DNA from 3 places in the Priestia sp. TRM10 genome. Region 2 is predicted to be linked to each of the others. Evidence: riboswitches for the same ligand, from Rfam matches in the RefSeq annotation. Region 2 holds a riboswitch; each other region holds the start of a gene.
The links. Region 2 has a riboswitch for S-adenosylmethionine ahead of mtnK (S-methyl-5-thioribose kinase). Riboswitches for the same ligand answer to the same signal wherever they lie in the genome.

Region 1: another riboswitch for S-adenosylmethionine. It lies ahead of mmuP (S-methylmethionine permease); the one in region 2 lies ahead of mtnK (S-methyl-5-thioribose kinase).
Region 3: another riboswitch for S-adenosylmethionine. It lies ahead of ACK3CR_RS12425 (trans-sulfuration enzyme family protein); the one in region 2 lies ahead of mtnK (S-methyl-5-thioribose kinase).

Annotation. Positions count from the first base shown of each region.
Region 1 is NZ_JBJZOT010000011.1:68,581-72,827, reverse strand. Features, by position in the region: gene mmuM (homocysteine S-methyltransferase) at 1-309, opposite strand, end outside; gene mmuP (S-methylmethionine permease) at 281-1,699, opposite strand; SAM riboswitch class I at 1,787-1,892, opposite strand; gene ACK3CR_RS08755 (diguanylate cyclase) at 2,038-3,645, opposite strand; gene ACK3CR_RS08750 (iron-hydroxamate ABC transporter substrate-binding protein) at 4,052-4,247, shown strand, end outside.
Region 2 is NZ_JBJZOT010000013.1:79,040-83,286, reverse strand. Features, by position in the region: gene ACK3CR_RS11690 (pyridoxal phosphate-dependent aminotransferase) at 1-1,082, opposite strand, end outside; SAM riboswitch class I at 1,288-1,425, shown strand; gene mtnK (S-methyl-5-thioribose kinase) at 1,553-2,764, shown strand; gene mtnA (S-methyl-5-thioribose-1-phosphate isomerase) at 2,781-3,827, shown strand; gene ACK3CR_RS11675 (hypothetical protein) at 3,960-4,082, shown strand; gene ACK3CR_RS11670 (methylated-DNA--[protein]-cysteine S-methyltransferase) at 4,108-4,247, opposite strand, start outside.
Region 3 is NZ_JBJZOT010000013.1:219,317-223,563, forward strand. Features, by position in the region: gene ACK3CR_RS12410 (YppG family protein) at 1-8, shown strand, start outside; gene ACK3CR_RS12415 (DUF3817 domain-containing protein) at 163-456, shown strand; gene ACK3CR_RS12420 (RIO1 family regulatory kinase/ATPase domain-containing protein) at 575-1,210, shown strand; SAM riboswitch class I at 1,707-1,816, shown strand; gene ACK3CR_RS12425 (trans-sulfuration enzyme family protein) at 1,887-3,062, shown strand; gene ACK3CR_RS12430 (trans-sulfuration enzyme family protein) at 3,016-4,182, shown strand; gene ACK3CR_RS12435 (hypothetical protein) at 4,216-4,247, opposite strand, start outside.

The DNA.
Region 1 (4,247 bases), on a different contig from region 2:
CTGTTTGGCAAGCTCTACCGTTTTTTTAATAAGCTTAATTCCCTCTTCTTCTTGAATTCCTCGCTGTTTAAAGCCATCAATTGTTGCTTGATAGCTTGCTGTAATGGCACAATCTGCTCCAGCAAGAAAGTATTCCTTATGAACTTTATATATAAGTTCTGGATTTTCAATAAGAACACGTGCAGACCAGAGAGGATCATTAAGGTCGCAGCCATACCCTTCTAGTTCTGTTGCAAGTGCTCCGTCTACAATTAAAGTTTGATATTTTTCTAGAATGTTTTTAACTGGATCTTTTCTCTCCACTAGCATATTCAATAGGCTCCTTTTTCTTCTTAAAATGTTGAGTTGTGTAATATACGATATAACATAAAATAATAAATGGAAGGCCGCAATACAAGGCTATACGCTGTGTTGGGTCAAAAGCAATCCCAATACATGATGCTAAACAAAGTAAAAATGATGCAATAGGGACAAATGGATAAAGAGGTGTTTTGTATACTAAATCTTCAACAGAGTTTCCTTCTCGAATATAACGGCGGCGGAAGAAAAGCTGTGAAAGACTAATGCTCATCCAAACTACAACAACGGCAAGTCCCGAGATAGAGACGAGAACAATATATACTGTATCAGGAGCAATAATGCTTGAAAATAAAGCAAGCACCCCTCCAACCATACTCAAAATTACAGCATAGATTGGAACGCCTCTCTTTGTTAATTTTGCAAAGATAGGTGAAATTGTTTTTTGATCAGCAAGTGACCAGAGCATTCTAGATGAAGCATAGAGCCCTGAGTTTGCTGCTGATAAAATAGCTGTTAAAATGACGAAGTTCATAATATCTGCTGCGTATGGGACACCTATTTTTTCAAGAACGGCAACAAATGGACTTTCTACCACTCCTGATTCTGAACTTGGTAAGAGTGCTGCCAAAATAACAATCGTTCCAACAAAGAAAATAATAAGCCGGAATAATGTTGTACGAATAGCCTTTGGAATGTTCTTTTCTGGATCAACTGTTTCCCCAGCTGCAACCCCAATAAGCTCTGTTCCTGAAAAAGCAAAGTTAACTGCAAGCATCGTCATTACAAGAGCTAATGCTCCATTTGGAAAAAGACCTTCACTCGTTATATTAGAGAAAAATGGAGCAGCTTCTGAATGCTCAAGCGGAATGATACCAAACATTGCTCCGGCTCCTAGAATAATAAAAAATACAATGGCTAAAACTTTGATAGATGAAAACCAAAACTCTGATTCTGCAAAAAATTTGACTGTTAAAGCATTAAGAACAAAAATCAAAATAGCAAATAATGCACTCCATATCCACACATTAATAGATGGAAACCAACGCTGCATAAGCAGCCCTGCTGCTGTAAACTCTGATCCAAGAGCAACCGTCCACGTTAACCAATAAAGCCATGCAACAACATATCCTGTTCCTGGACCGATATATTTGGCTGCATAGGCATGGAATGCTCCTGTTTCAGGCATATGAACAGAAAGTTCTCCTAAACATAGCATTACAAGATAGACAACAACGGCACCAACAAGATAAGAAAGAATAGTACCAAAAGGGCCTGCCTGTTGAATTGTATAACCAGAGCTGAGGAAAAGACCTGTTCCAATAACTCCTCCAAGTGAAAGCATTACAAGGTGTCTTTCCTTCATTTTTCTTTGAAATTCCTGTTTTGGTTGAGCTCCCATGCTGATTCTCCTTCATATTTCAATTAAAAGTCCAATAAAAAAACGCATCCAATCCATGGATGCGTTACTGACAAATAAAAACGTACGGTCCTATCTATCAGGCTAAATCACCCGCTGGAATTAGCACAGTGTCTATAATCGACCTGTTGCTGAGGCTTCAAAGGGCCAGTCCCTCCACCTCTCTGGATAAGAATTCAATTTTCATAACTATATCGTTCTCTTCATTAATTGTCAATACCATTCCAATAGTTCTGAATAGTCAGATATAATAAACTAAAAAAAGGGCAGAGAAACCTGCTCTTTTCGATCAACTCTCTTTATTTTCTTCATTACTAGCACTAAAACATTCTGCTCATTAATTTTCCTACTCTTGTTTCCAACTCTAATAAGTTGAACGGCTTTATCATATAATCATCTGCCCCAAGTTGAAGTGCTCTCGCCACACCCTCCTTACTGTTTCGTGAAATAAGCATAATTACTTTATAAAGCCCTTGCTGTTCTTGACTATGCAGCCTTTTTAGCACTTCTAATCCATCTACGTTTGGCATAATCCCATCTAAAATCACAAGACAAGGATTCTCCTCTGTTATATGCCATTTAGAATTCATAAAGTCTTTCCCATCCTTAAATGTTTTAACTTCAAGAACCATCTGCTGGTGAGGAAACTTTGTTAAGATGCCTTTGATAATCGTTCTAATAATTGGATCGTCATCAACTACTGCTACTTTCAATGTTTTTTGAGGCCAAAAACTATATAAGGCCTCTGCCTTCTGTACTCGATTGCGACCTTTTTTCTTTACCTCATAAAGAGCATTATCTGCTAGTTGTAACCAGTATTCGAGTGTATTTACATTGTTTACCTCTACAATCCCTGAGGAAAATGTGCAGAAAAATGTCCTTTTTCCTTCAAAGGACAACTCCTTAAATTTCCTCCGTAACCGATCAATCACCTCATACCCTTCCTGAATATTTGTTTTCGGAAAAAGAATGATGAATTCTTCTCCCCCAAAACGAACCACAATGTCATTCATACGTGTCTCCTCTTTTAAAAAGCGAGCAAATGCTTTTAAGATTTCATCTCCAACAAGATGACCATGTGTATCATTAATTTTCTTGAAATGATCAATATCTAAAACAGCTAAACAGTATGGTTCTCTAGAACGATTCCTTTCATTTTGCAACTGTTCATAAGCTTGATTTAAATATTTACGATTATACACATGTGTCAACTCATCAAGAAGTAACAGATCATGAATTTGATTTTTTCTGTCTAATTGCCTTTGAATACGAACAATAAACTCCGTTATATCAAACGGTTTCTGAATAAAATCATCTGCACCTTTTCGGTAGCTATTAATGCGTGTTTCTTTTTCTCCATCGCCACTTACTATCACAGTTGGAATGAATTGTTGTTTAAGCTTTCCATTTAAAAACTCAAGCAGCTCAAGTCCACTTTTCTCCTTCATATGAATATCAATAATCACACAATCTGGTTTCACATCGTAAAGAGCAGAGGCAGCCTTTTGAGGGTTTGCTACTACAATGACATACCAATTAGCTTCCTCTTCTAATTTTTCTTTCATATACATTAAAAAAGATGTGTCATCATCAATTAATAAGATGACAGCACTCTCTTTTTGTTGTTCATTAATCTTTTTGGAAAAGTCGATTATTTCTTGATAATCATATGCGTAACAAAGATGGATGACATCGAATATATAGTGCTCTACATTCTCCATTCCCCACTCTTCTTTATCCATATCTTCTAGCCCATTCATTAGCTCTCTTGCCTTTACTCTAATTTTATCCAAACCTATTGTTGCAGCTGTCCCTGCTATAGAATGAAGAAATCTGTAAAGCTCTTCATGAGAAATGAAAGAAACAACTTCCCAATCTTTTAGCTGTTTCCGTATATTTTTCAAGAAGTGCTGCTTATATTTTTCCATTTCTGATCTCCTTGTTGAAAGAAATTGATATAGAAAGAAGAAATTCTCTATCTTCCCATAAAGAGATTTCTTGTTTTTATTATAAAATTTTTCCATTAATATAGTATTTCCCCAAGTAAGCTCCCTTTTACTGAAATAAAAAAAGTGAAAGTAGCTGCACATTTTCTCTTCTAAACATATGAATTCACTTTTTATTTCTCCTGTTTTATTGTTAATTAAAAAATAGTCAAAGCATATGATGTAAACGATTTAAATATAGATTGACAACTACATAAATCGACATTATATTAAAAATATAGTTAGTAATGATAATCATTATCGTTTAATTGTTTTTATATACATAGGTGGATAATTACGATAATCGTTCATAAACTAACCACTATATTCTTTTAAAGGAGAAATTAATATGAAAAAATGGTTAGTGCCCCTTTCCCTTGTTTTCCTGTTACTAATAAGTGCATGCAGCAACGGAAACACTGATAAAGATAAGAATTCAGCTTCAAGTGATAGTAAAGAAGAAATGGTTACATATCAGTCAGAAAGCGGATCTGTAAAAGTACCGAAAAACCCGAAACGCGTTGTTGTTCTTTCTAGCTTTGCAG
Region 2 (4,247 bases):
TGCTCACCAAAACCAATTCCTGGAGCTACCACAACATGTGCTTTCTTCAAGAGTAGATTGGAAAATTCCGTTGATGTATATCCTTTAGGGACACGAAGCCAAGCAAAAAAAGAGCCTGCTGGAGCTTTTACATCCCATCCGATATTTTGCAATCCCCCTATCCAAACTTCACGTCTTCTCTCATAAAGAGACAAAAGATCCTGAACACTTTTATGACTATGCAGAAGCGCAACTTCGGCTGCTTTTTGAATAGGACTAAAAATACTAACATAAAGGTGATCTTGTAAAAGTTCAATTGCTTTAATAACGCTCTCGTTTCCAACCGCAAAAGCAATGCGCCAGCCTGCCATATTAAATGTTTTAGAAAACGTATAAATCTCAATTCCAACGTCTTTTGCTCCTTCAGTTTGCAAAAAACTTCTTGGCTTCTTGCCATCAAATCCGATTGCTCCATAAGCAAAATCGTGAACAACACAGATATCATTTTTGTCGGCAAAGCTCACCGTATCTTCAAAAAATTCTTTTGAAGCAACAGCACCTGTTGGATTATTTGGATAGTTTAAAAACATCAGCTTAGCACGTTGTTTATCTTCTTCTGACAGTGAACTATAGTCAGGTAAAAAATCATTTTGCTCTGTTAAAGGCATTTTAGTTAATGTTGCGCCAGCTAGCGCAACCCCTGATAAATAGTCCGGGTAACCCGGATCTGGAACAAGGACACCATCCCCTTTATTAAGCAAACACTGGGGAATTTCAACCAATCCTGCTTTTCCGCCAAATAAAATGGCTACTTCTTTTGTTGGATCAATTGTTACTCCATATTCTTGTTTATAAAAAGAGGCTGCAGCCTCTTTTAAAAAGCTGTGCCCTTGAAAAGGCGGATAACCGTGAAATTGAGGATTATTACTTGCTTCTTGAAGAGCCTTTACAATATGATTAGGAGTCGGCTTGTCTGGATTTCCCTGACCAAAATTAATTAAGTCATGTCCTTTATGTGCTTCTTTTGCTACTTTTTTAACAAGAGAAGCAAAAAACTGTTCTGGTAACCCTTTTAAAAGGTCTGACTGCTGAAATATTTTCATCATAAACAACCTCTCGAAAAATTCTACAAATTCTAATGATTCATGATATATGCTTCTTTCATTTCTGTAAAGATGAAAAAAGAAAAGTTTTTCTCGCTCTAAACAAATAACCTAATCTTAAATTTACGTGTTGACAAAACCTACAATCGTTGCTAGTATACTTTTCAAACAGTGTTATTTCATTTCCAACTTAAAATCACATATACTCTTATCAAGAGTTGGCTGAGGGAATTGGCCCTTTGACGCCCAGCAACCGACCATTTGTTCATTCTGTGTAAAATGAACGTAAAAGTGGCACGGTGCTACTTCCAACAGAAAGGATATCCTTTCTGAAAGATAAGAGGTTTGACCATATCTTCAAGCCTCTTTCATAAAGGAAAGGGGCTTTTTCATTGTTAAATAAGCACCCCTACTCCCTTTCACTTCTTAATTCCGATTAAACAAATCTATTTTGGAGGTTTACTTCTCTTATGACTTTTCAATTTGATGTTTATAAACCGTTAACAGAAGAAAGCGCTATATCTCTTTTAAAACAACTTCATTTTTTTGCTGAAGATGAACATGTAACATGCCATGAAATTGGCGATGGGAACCTTAACCTTGTTTTTCAAATGAGTGCTCAAGGTAGCGCAAAAAAATGGATTGTAAAGCAAGCTTTACCATACGCTAAAGTTGTGGGAGAAAGTTGGCCATTGACGCTGCAGCGAGCCAAAATTGAAAGCGAAGCTCTGTTACAATTTGCAAAATTCACCCCTCACCTTGTTCCTGAGGTGTTGTACAGTAATGAGACGCTCGCACTAACAATTATGGAAGATTTATCTCATCTTTCCATTGCAAGGACAGGACTTATTAAAGGTGAATCTTATCCGAATTTAGGAAAAGATATTGGCACCTTTTTAGCTCACATTCTCTTTAAAACATCTGATTTAGGGTTGAGTCCAACTGAAAAGAAAGAAAAAGCACAGCAATTTTCAAACCCTGAGCTTTGTAAAATAACAGAAGACCTCGTTTTTACAGATCCATTCTTTGATCATGATACAAATGATTTTGAACCAGAACTATCAGAAAAAGTAGAACAACTTTGGAAAGAGGATGAACTTAAGCTTGAAGTAGCTAAATTGAAGAGACTGTTTTTAACAAATGGAGATGCCCTTATTCACGGTGATTTACATACAGGAAGTATTTTTGCTAGCGAGCATGAAACAAAAATTATCGATCCTGAATTTGCTTTTTATGGACCTTTTGGTTTTGACTTGGGTCATTTTATCGCAAATTTATTGTTTAATGCACTCCGTCGTCCCCAAGCTCAAACTGAGCTTTTTGGCTTTATTCATGATACATGGGAAACTTTTTCGTCTGTATTTACGTCTCTTTGGAAAGAGGATAAAAACAATCCTTTTCTACAAGTTAACGGCTATCTTGACTATACACTCCAAACCATTTGGCAAGATGCATTAGGTTTTGCAGGATGTGAAATAATCCGCCGAACAATTGGGCTTGCTCATGTAGCAGATCTTGATACGATCGAAGAAAGTGAACTTCGTATTCGTACAAAAGAGATTGCTTTAGACATAGGAAAATCTCTCATTTTAAATCGAGTAGAGATTAAAACTGTTCAAGACTTGCACGAGCTTTATATTGAAAATAATGAATTTTTAGGAAATAACGCTAGAACTGTTTAGAAAGGATGAAAGAAAAATGGCAATACCAAGATCGGTAGAATGGAAAGAGGATTCCATTAAAATTTTAAATCAACAACTTATTCCCAATTCTGTTGAGTTTCTAACTTTAGAAACAATTGAAGATGTATGGGATGCTATTAAAACTTTAAAAGTGCGTGGAGCACCAGCAATTGGAATTGCCGCTGCTTTTGGATTAGCCCTAGCTGGATCAAAATTTGAAGGAGAGGACTTACAAGAATTTCATACACACATTCGTGAACAAAGCTTATACCTTGCTTCTTCTCGCCCAACGGCCGTTAATTTAACATGGGCCCTTCATCGTTTACAAAATAAAATTGAGAATGCGGCTTCTGTCAATGAAGCAAAAACAAATCTTGTTCATGAAGCTATTTTGATTAGCGTTGAGGATGAAAATATCTGTTATAACATTGGACAGCATGCTTTGTCACTTTTTAATAAGAATGATTCTGTAATGACCATCTGTAATGCAGGGTCGATTGCCACCGCTTATTATGGTACGGCATTAGCTCCTTTCCATCTCGCAGCAGAAGTTGACTTCCCTATCCATGTATTTGCTTGTGAAACTCGCCCTCTCTTACAAGGTGCGCGATTAACAACGTGGGAACTCTTACAAAGCGGGGTAAATGTTACGTTAATTACTGATAGCATGGCTGCACATACAATGAAAACAAAGAAAGTCGACGCTGTTATTGTTGGAGCCGACCGCATTTCTGCAAATGGAGATACAGCTAATAAGATCGGAACCTACGGATTAGCTATTTTGGCAAAACAGCATGGAATTCCATTTTATGTTGCGGCTCCTTTATCAACGTTCGATATTTCTCTTAAAAATGGAGATGAAATTCCAATTGAAGAACGAAAAGAGGAAGAAATCCTTAAAGTAGGAAATGAGTGGGTTGCACCTAAAAACACATCTGTTTATAATCCTGCTTTTGATGTGACTCCTGCAGAACTTATCTCAGGTATTATTACAGAACAAGGTATTATACATGGAACTGAATTCGATAAAATCCCTGACTTATTTACAACTAAAAGCTTATAAAAGAGAAGAAGCATAGCTGCTTCTTCTTTGTTTTTTACAGAAGTGTAACATTTCATTGTAGAAAACATATTCTTCTCTTCAACTGCTTATTATAATAATGAAATTTTTAAAAAGTGTAAGGAGGACAAGAAAGTGAAAAAAAATGAGAAAGAATTCACAGAATCCGAAAGCTCCATGCACGAAACAGATGAACAACAGTCTGTTGATCTCGTTTTTATAGAAGGACAAGGATGGAAAGAAGAAGAAAGTGAATAAGCTAAGCGAATGTATCGCTTAGCTTTTATATTTTTACTGTGCCATTCTGAACTGTTAATCCTTCAACAGTTAATAGAAGTTCTTTTTGATGTATTTTATTTCCCGCATATCCTGTTAAAGAGGCATCTTTTCCTATTACACGGTGACAGGGAATAATAATAGGCA
Region 3 (4,247 bases), 140 kb from region 2:
AAGTATAGGAAAAAGCCGGGTATTCCCGGCTTCTTAATGTCATGAAACTGTCACAGGAACAAGGTGATAAAAGATTTGTAACTTTGGTATACTAAAAACGTAAGCACATAAAAAATGAATTTGGACATACATAAATAAAAACAATACAAAGGAGACGATAATATGATGAACTCTCCACTCGGTGGAATGAGGTTTGTAGGACTCATTGAAGGGCTTTCTCTCTTAGCTCTTTTAGGAATTGCAATGCCGCTTAAGTATATAGCAAATATCCCTGAAGTTGTAACAGTTGTTGGTTCTATTCATGGGGGATTGTTTGTTTTATATATTTTAATGGTTGGTTATGTCACGATGAAAGTACGTTGGTCATATAAATGGATTGTAAGTGCTTTGTTAGCATCTGTTATTCCATTTGGTAATTTTATTTTAGATACAAAGCTACGCAAGTTCTCAGCTTAAAAAAGTCATCTCAAAAGAGCTTTTACCAAAGGTAAGAGCTCTTTTTTTTAAAAGCATATTATTATGGAAAGTGTGAAATTTGTAGTATGTTTGAAAAAAGAGTGAAGGGGGAAAAAATGTGAGGAAAGCTTCAGAACTCGTAGAGGAAGTTAAGTTCCAAAAAAAAGGCTCTTCATATTCTCTTATTCACCTGCCAAGAGAATTAAAAGTAATAGGAACAGGGAGAAGTGCGTGGGCTTTTAAAGTGAAAAATGAAAATAAAGTGATTAAACTATTTTTTCCTTCGTTTGATCACTTAGCGCAAAAAGAGGGAGAAGTGTATGAAAAATTATCACATTCTCTCACTTTTCCTGAAATATATGAAGTTGGACCAAACTATATTGTAATGGAATATATTAAAGGCAAAACGTTTTATCAGTGTTTAACAACAGGTGTGAGAATTCCTACAAAAGCAATTGAAGAGGTTGAAAAAGGACTTGCCTTTGCACGCTCGAAAGGATTAAACCCTTCAGATATTCATTTACACAATCTTATTCTAACGCAGGATAAAGAAGTTCGTATTATTGATGTTGTACGCTATACTCAGAAGAAAACATGCTATCAGTGGCGCGATTTAGCAAGAGCTTATCGCTATTTTTATCAAAAATCTTATTTCCCAAAAAAGTTTCCAAAATGGTTTTTAGAAGCAATTGCTTATTTATATAAATACTGCAAACGTCTTAGTCAGTATCGAAATAATAAGGAGCTGAAATAATCATGGGAAGATTGAGCAAAATTATCAGATTACTGAAGAATCCTAAAGTCCAAAGAGCTATTAAAAAAGGTGTTCCAATTGTAAAAAAAGAGCTTCAAAAGCGTAAAAAGAGATAGAAAGGAACAAACTCACAAGATTAGATGTTCCTACGTTTGTCTATAATGATAAAAATAAGATAGAGGAGGAATAAGGCAATGGACTTTCCTTTATATGAGGCAACAAAAAGCGTAGCAGAATACAATGAACTAGTGAGTGAAAGATTAAGAAGATGGGACTGCACTGTATATTCCATCACTGCTTTTTTATATGAGTAAAAGAAACAGCAGAGACATTCGTTTCTGCTGTTTTTTTAATATATGCTTAAAACAGGATATAGTAGAAAATCCTTTTGAATAGTGTGTATATTTAACCTTTTTAGAAAACTTCGTTGACAAACACTCATATTTTTACTAAAGTAAGATTAATTACTTAACAAAATCAATGAATTATAAATTTACTCTTATCAAGAGTGGCGGAGGGACTGGCCCGATGAAGCCCGGCAACCATCAAGTAATATACTTGAACGGTGCCAATTCCTGTAGAACAAATTGTTCTTACAGATGAGAGATTTCGGATTAGCCGCTCTTTCATTTGTAAAGAGTGGCTTTTTTATATTGAGGAAGAAAGGGAGAATATTATGCATATTGAAACAGAGTTAGTAAGATCAGGAATGAAAAGAGATGCTGCAACAGGTTCACTTACAACGCCAATTTATCAAGCATCTACGTTTGAACACCCTCGTTTAGGAGAAAGCACAGGTTACGATTATTCTAGAACAGCCAATCCTACTAGAACATCGCTTGAAGAAGCAATTGCGGTTCTTGAAAAAGGAGAAGTAGGAGTTGCTTTTTCATCAGGTATGGCTGCTATCTCAGCCATTTTCCTTCTTCTTGAAAAAGGCGATCATCTTATTATCTCAAAAGACTTATATGGTGGAACATATCGTATTCTTGAAGATATTGTCAAGAAAAATGACGTAGAGGTTACATATGTTAACACTGAAAATTCAGAAGAGATAAAAAGAAATCTAAAAGAAAATACAAGAGCTCTATTTATTGAAACACCAACAAATCCACTTATGCACGTTACAGATTTGCATGAAGCAATTGCTATTGCAAAAGAACATGATCTTTTAACAATTGTTGATAACACATTTATGTCTCCATATCTACAGCAGCCACTTGTACTTGGTGCAGATCTTGTTGTACATAGTGCAAGTAAGTATATAGGCGGACACAATGATGTTATTGGTGGACTTGTTGTTAGTCGATGTCGTGAGCTTGGTGAACAAATTCGCTTTTATCAAAATGCTATTGGTGCCATTCTTGGACCACAGGAATGTTTTCTCCTTCTTCGTGGCTTAAAAACATTGGCATTAAGAATGGATCGCCACGAGGAAAATGCTTTGAAAATTGCTCAGTGGCTTGAAGAACAAGATTTGATTGATAAAGTATTTTATCCAGGATTAGAAAGTCATCCAGGCTATAACGTAATGAAGAAACAAGCAAAAGGCTTTGGAGGAATGCTTTCCTTCTCTGTAAAAGAAGAAGCCCTAGTGCCTTTCTTATTAGAACATCTTCAAGTAGTTACGTTTGCTGAGAGCCTAGGAGGCGTTGAAACATTAATTACGTTCCCTGCACGCCAAACACATGCTGATATTCCAGAGGATGTTCGAAATGAAATTGGAGTAACGAATTGCTTGCTTCGCTTATCAGTTGGTATTGAGCATGGAGAGGATTTAATTCAAGACTTTAAGGAGAGATTTGATGAGTACAAAAGATCAGAAGTTCAGCACAAAGCTTATACACGCTAAAACTCACGTTGAAGAGCCATTTGGTTCTGTCAATGTGCCTATTTATCAAGTAACTACGTTTAATCAGCAAAAAAATAACCGATACGATTATTCTCGATCAGGTAACCCTACACGAGAAGCTCTAGAACATACTGTTGCATCCTTAGAAAATGGAACGTATGGATTTGCTTTTTCATCAGGTATGGCTGCTATTTCTTCTGTTTTATGTTTGTTAAAAAGTGGAGACGAAATTATCGTTTCACATGATGTATATGGGGGAACATTCAGAGCGGTTACACAGCTCTTCACTAATTTTAATATTAAAGCTGTGTTTGCTAATACAACAGATATTAAAGAAGTAGAACAACGTATTACAGAAAAAACAAAAGCGATTTTATTTGAGACTCCATCAAATCCGTTCTTACACGTAACAGATATTAAAGAAATTGTGCGCCTTGCAAAAGAATATGATTTATTTACGATTATGGATAACACGTTTATGACGCCATACTTACAAAAACCGCTTGATAAAGGCGTAGATATTGTCGTTCATAGCGCAACGAAATATCTTGGAGGTCACAGTGATGTTGTAGCTGGAGTTGCCATTACAAATAGCGAAGAGTTTGCTGGGAAAATTGGGTTTGTACAAAACGCTTTTGGAGCGATTTTAAGTCCTAATGATAGCTGGCTTCTATTAAGAGGGATTAAGACACTAAAAGTACGTCTAGATCAGCAACAAAAGTCAGCTTTAGAGCTTGCGCAGTGGCTAAGTGATAACTCACAAGTAGATGAGGTGTATTATCCAGGACTTCCATCTCACCCACAGCACAAATTAGCAAGTGAGCAAGCAAGTGGCTACGGGGCTATCATTTCCTTTAAATTAAAAGATAAAGAAGTAGCAAAAGAGACGCTTAATCATGTTGTTCTCTCTTCAGTTGGGGTAAGCCTTGGAGCAGTAGAGAGCATTTTAACGCATCCTGCTACGATGACTCATGCAAGCATGCCTCTAGAAGATAAAGAAGAACGAGGCATTACAGAGCATCTTCTTCGTATTTCAGTTGGCCTTGAAGATGTTGAGGATTTAAAAGAAGATTTAAAACAAGCATTTGAGAAAGCGGAAAAGGCTTTTTCATATAAATAAAAAATAAACGTCAAGGAATTCATTCCTTGACGTTTATTTTATCGCGTCATAAATTTGTTCATACA